2 regions of the Enterobacter sp. H2G27 genome follow, and region 2 is predicted to be linked to the other one. Evidence: predicted binding sites of a transcription regulator. Region 2 holds the regulator's gene; the other holds the start of a gene.
The links. Region 2 encodes Fur, which represses iron uptake genes when iron is present. Its sites were predicted from a motif close to ATAATAATGAGAACNACTATCAA; they were not measured.

Region 1: a site for Fur is predicted at 703-725, ahead of ftnA (non-heme ferritin). Genes of this name have one in related genera too.

What each region holds. Positions count from the first base shown of each region.
Region 1 is NZ_JBSVSI010000001.1:2,538,468-2,540,871, forward strand. Features, by position in the region: gene azuC (stress response protein AzuC) at 5-88, opposite strand; gene yecR (YecR family lipoprotein) at 323-661, shown strand; gene ftnA (non-heme ferritin) at 866-1,363, shown strand; gene ACW9E7_RS12060 (hypothetical protein) at 1,400-1,741, opposite strand; gene tyrP (tyrosine transporter TyrP) at 1,971-2,404, shown strand, end outside.
Region 2 is NZ_JBSVSI010000001.1:1,015,316-1,017,719, forward strand. Features, by position in the region: gene chiP (chitoporin ChiP) at 1-353, shown strand, start outside; gene chiQ (ChiQ/YbfN family lipoprotein) at 401-727, shown strand; gene fur (ferric iron uptake transcriptional regulator) at 820-1,266, opposite strand; gene fldA (flavodoxin FldA) at 1,558-2,088, opposite strand; gene ybfE (LexA regulated protein) at 2,244-2,404, opposite strand, start outside.

The sequences.
Region 1 (2,404 bases), 1.5 Mb from region 2:
TTTATCAGAACATGGCGCCCGGCGGCACGTCTTTGAACGTGCGGCAGTAATTGGCCCACATGCTTTTGAGGATTTTGCGCAGTTTCACGATGAGGCTCCATTAACTTGTTATACAACTTTATTGTCAACGTGCCTATAATATGACCATTGTCACAAAAATCAATATTTTTGTGACATGCATCACAATTTTATCCGCATGTGGCCTGACAGCGTTCATCCCGGACCCGTTGCAAAGAGTGAGGGCAGATTGTCCGGCTATTCCAGGCATTGCAGCGGGCATCTGCGGGTACGATAACGTATTTCCATCCACTCAGAGCGAACCATGAAAAGAGTCATTGTAGCCGGCACAATCCTGCTGCTCGCGGGGTGTAGTATTAACCGCCAGGCTGAAGTCAGTAGTCTCGATGCCCCAAACGGCATCGTCCGCCTCGACTACGGCCAGGCAGCGCTGCAAAATGCATATTCCGATGAGTATGTGAATAACGGCACGGCGGCAAAAGCGTGTCAGAGCATGGGGTATGCCACCGCCTCAGCCTATGGTCAGCCCATTAAAACCTGTACCCTGACAAGCGGTTCTCTGTGCCTGAACGAGAGCGTGACTATCCAGTACAAATGTATGGGTTACGCCGTTAATCCTAAGTCAAATAATCCGTGGTATTAATCGAAGCTGCCAGCGTGTGCTGGCAGTTTATTTCATTACGAACAAAAATAATTCTCATTAATACATTATAAAAATCGCCAATGCGTTTTATTCCCATTCGTATTTTGAATAAATAAAATAAAAAATTTACGTTTTGCAAATAATTAAATAACAAATTATAGTGTCGCTCATTGTGAACCAGAAATAATAATCCGGAGCGTCACCATGCTGAAAACTGAAATGATCGACAAGCTCAACGCACAAATGAACCTTGAGCTTTTTTCATCCCTGCTCTACCAGCAGATGAGCGCCTGGTGCAGCTATCACAGCTTCGAAGGTGCGGCCGCGTTTTTGCGTCGTCACGCTCAGGAAGAGATGACCCACATGCAGCGTCTGTTTGATTATCTTACGGATACGGGCAGCCTGCCGCGCATTGAAACCGTGGCTTCACCTTTTGCTGAGTATAATTCTCTCGATGAACTCTTCCGCGCCACCTACGAGCACGAGCAGCTGATCACCCAGAAAATTAACGAACTGGTCCACGCCGCGATGACCAGCCAGGATTATCCAACATTTAATTTCCTGCAGTGGTACGTCGCTGAACAACACGAAGAAGAGAAGCTGTTTAAATCCGTGCTGGATAAATTATCGCTGGTGGGGAAATCCGGTGAAGGTCTTTACTTTATTGATAAAGAACTTTCCACGCTTGATACGCAGAATTAATATCAGCGCGGTGTCGGTTCCCTGCACCGCGTTAATTTACATACACCCCGCACAGCTGGTACAGCGCCAGTCGTGGGGATTCACGGCCTGGTAGAAATAGCGGTAACTGGCCGTCTCCAGCGGAATACCCACCTCGAAGAACAGATCCGTTAACCAGTCGACATTCTCGATGATCCACTCATCTTCCTGTAAGCCTTGCGCAAAGGTTTCATCTTCAGGATCGATAACCGAATAGATCCCCCAGGTGCCCATATCCTTTTCGCAACGGGACTCGGGAAGATTCAGGGGCTGGTTCTGCCAGCTGATTATCCAGTGGCCATGGCACAACAGGTTACCTCCCCGACTCCACGCCGCGGTAAAAGGATTCTCACCTGCCATAAAACCCTCACTTAATTTGATAATTTATACTTATTGTTTACGTTACGCCGGAACGTCGCGCAGCAACATTGCCCTTATGAAGTAGGCAGAGGCCTATAAAGGATCAGAGGGTCATCATTTCGTAAACCATTCATTACACTAGTTGTAACGGTGATTTGACGAACTACGGCTTTTCCCTTACTCTGCGCCGCAGATTTTGTCGCGGTTAAGCATCGTTGTAGAGGAAAGCGTGAAAAACAGAACCCTGGGAAGTATTTTTATCGTCGCCGGAACGACGATTGGCGCAGGAATGCTGGCAATGCCACTGGCGGCCGCGGGCGTGGGATTTGGCATGACCCTGCTGCTGCTGGGAACGCTCTGGGCGCTGATGTGTTACACCGCCCTGCTGCTGCTTGAGGTTTACCAGCACGTCCCCGCTGACACTGGTCTGGGTTCGCTTGCGGCGCGCTATCTGGGACGCTACGGCCAGTGGATAACCGGCTTTAGCATGATGTTCCTGATGTACGCCCTGACCGCCGCCTATATCAGCGGCGCCGGGGAACTCATCGCCTCCAGCGTCAATGACTGGTTTGGCTCTGACATTACCCCGGCGACGGGGGCTATCTTCTTTGCGCTCATCGGCGGCGGCGTGGTCTGCGTGGGGACATCGCTGGTCGATCTGTT
Region 2 (2,404 bases):
CCGACGGCGAGAAAGCGGTCTTCTTCGGCGCAATGTACGACCTGAAAAACTGGAACCTGCCTGGCTGGGCGGTGGGCGCTTCTTACGCTTACGCCTGGGATGCAAAACCTGCCGATATGGCAACTCCGGACGCATACTACGATCCCAACTATCGCCTGAAAGAGTCTTCTTACAGCCTCGATGCTATCTATACCCTGCAGGATGGCCGCGCGAAAGGCACAATGTTCAAACTGCACTTCACTCAGTATGACAACCACTCCGATATCCCGAGCTACGCGGGCGGTTACGGCAACATCTTCCAGGATGAACGTGACGTGAAATTCATGGTTATCGCACCGTTCACTATCCTCTGATGAATCTTCCGGCGGGTTAGATCCCGCCGGACCGGAGACTGCATATGATGAAAAAAATCGTAATCGTCGCGTTACTGGCATCAGGGCTGGTGGCGTGTGCTCAGAGTGAGGCACCGAAAGAAGATTCCCGGCTGAAGGAGGCCTATAGCGCCTGTATTAATACAGCAGAAGGATCGCCGGAGAAAATTGAAGCCTGTCAGAGCGTGCTGAACGTGCTGAAGAAAGAGAAAGCGCATGAGCAGTTTGCGACGCGGGAGAATGTCCGCGTGATGGATTACCAGGCCTGTATCCAGGCGCGTAAAACCGGTAACGATCAGGAAGTGGCCAAGCGTTGCAATAAGATCTGGAACGAGATACGCAACAATAATAAATAAGTTGTTTTACGCCCGGTGGCGCTGCGCTTACCGGGCTTTTTTCTGGCAAAAAAAAGCCAACCTTTCGGCTGGCTCAGAGTATGAACACTTGCTTATTTTGCGTCGTGCGCGTGGTCATCTTCGCGGCAGTCGCCTTCAGCGCAGTGACCGTAAAGGTACAGGCTGTGGTTGGTCAGGCGGATACCGTGACGCGCGGCGATTTCACGCTGGCGCGCTTCGATGGAATCATCGCTGAATTCAATGACCTTGCCGCAGTCGAGGCAGATCAGATGATCGTGGTGCTGCTGCTGGGTCAGTTCGAAAACAGATTTACCGCCTTCGAAATTATGACGGGTGACAATGCCCGCGTCATCAAACTGGTTCAGCACGCGATAGACGGTAGCCAGCCCAATCTCTTCACCCATGTCGATAAGACGTTTATAAAGGTCTTCCGCACTGACATGGTGATTGTCTGGACCCTGAAGCACTTCGAGGATTTTTAACCGAGGAAGCGTAACTTTCAGGCCAGCCTTCTTTAATGCGGTATTGTTGTCAGTCATGCGGAATCTGTCCTGTTGCTAAACGATTCACTTCTGTAGGAAGTGACAGAAAATGCACCTGGGATAATGCGTCTCATTATAGAACTGCCATGGCTAAATGAAAACTGCAAGTCTCAGGCAAAATATGCTTATAAAAATGGGGTATCACCAACAAACTTGCTCAATGGAAAACCACATTTTATCAGGGAGACATTGTACAGGTCTGGGCGAAAAAGTTAAAAGATTGTAGCAATTAATTTAATCGGTTTGACCTGGTGCGCGGGCGCAACCGCCGTTGCGCCGCGAGAAAAATCAGGCGTTAAGAATATCGTCCAGGTGCAGTTCTTCACGGATCTGCTTAACCCATTTCTCAACGCGCTCTGCGGTCAGTTCTGGCTGACGGTCTTCGTCGATGGCCAGACCCACGAAATGATCGTCATCGGCCAGGCCTTTAGACGCTTCGAAGTGGTAACCAGCGGTCGGCCAGTGGCCTACGATAACCGCGCCGTTCGGCTCAATGATGTCGCGGATGGTCCCCAGCGCGTCACAGAAATACTCAGCGTAGTCTTCCTGGTCACCGCAGCCAAACAGGGCAACCAGCTTACCGTTGAAGTCCACTTCTTCCAGCGTCGGGAAGAAATCATCCCAGTCGCACTGGGCTTCACCGTAGTACCAGGTTGGGATACCCAGCAGCAGAATGTCATAGCCTTCCAGATCTTCTTTGCTGCTCTTGGCAATGTCATGCACATCAGCAACGTCTTTACCGAGCTGTTTTTGAATGTTTTTTGCGATATTTTCGGTATTGCCGGTATCACTGCCAAAGAAAATGCCGATGATTGCCATGAGTAAAATAACCTCTTGAAACTTAATAGTATGGTGGCGCAATTCGGCCACGGATAAGGGCAATAATAGCAGAACTGGCAACCCTGCGGAAACAGCTATCGCGCAGGACTGCACTCTGTGCTACATGAAAAGGGTAATAAAGAGGATTTTCAGACTTATGCCTGGCTGCGTAACGTCTCAAGCTGGGCGATTAACATCTCTTCAATGAGCTCGCTGCGGCTGATATTTCGCGCGTCAGCCAGCTCGTTCAGCGCATCGACGGCGTCGGCGTTAAGCTTCAGTTCGACACGCTTAAGCCCGCGATTTTTATCGCGTT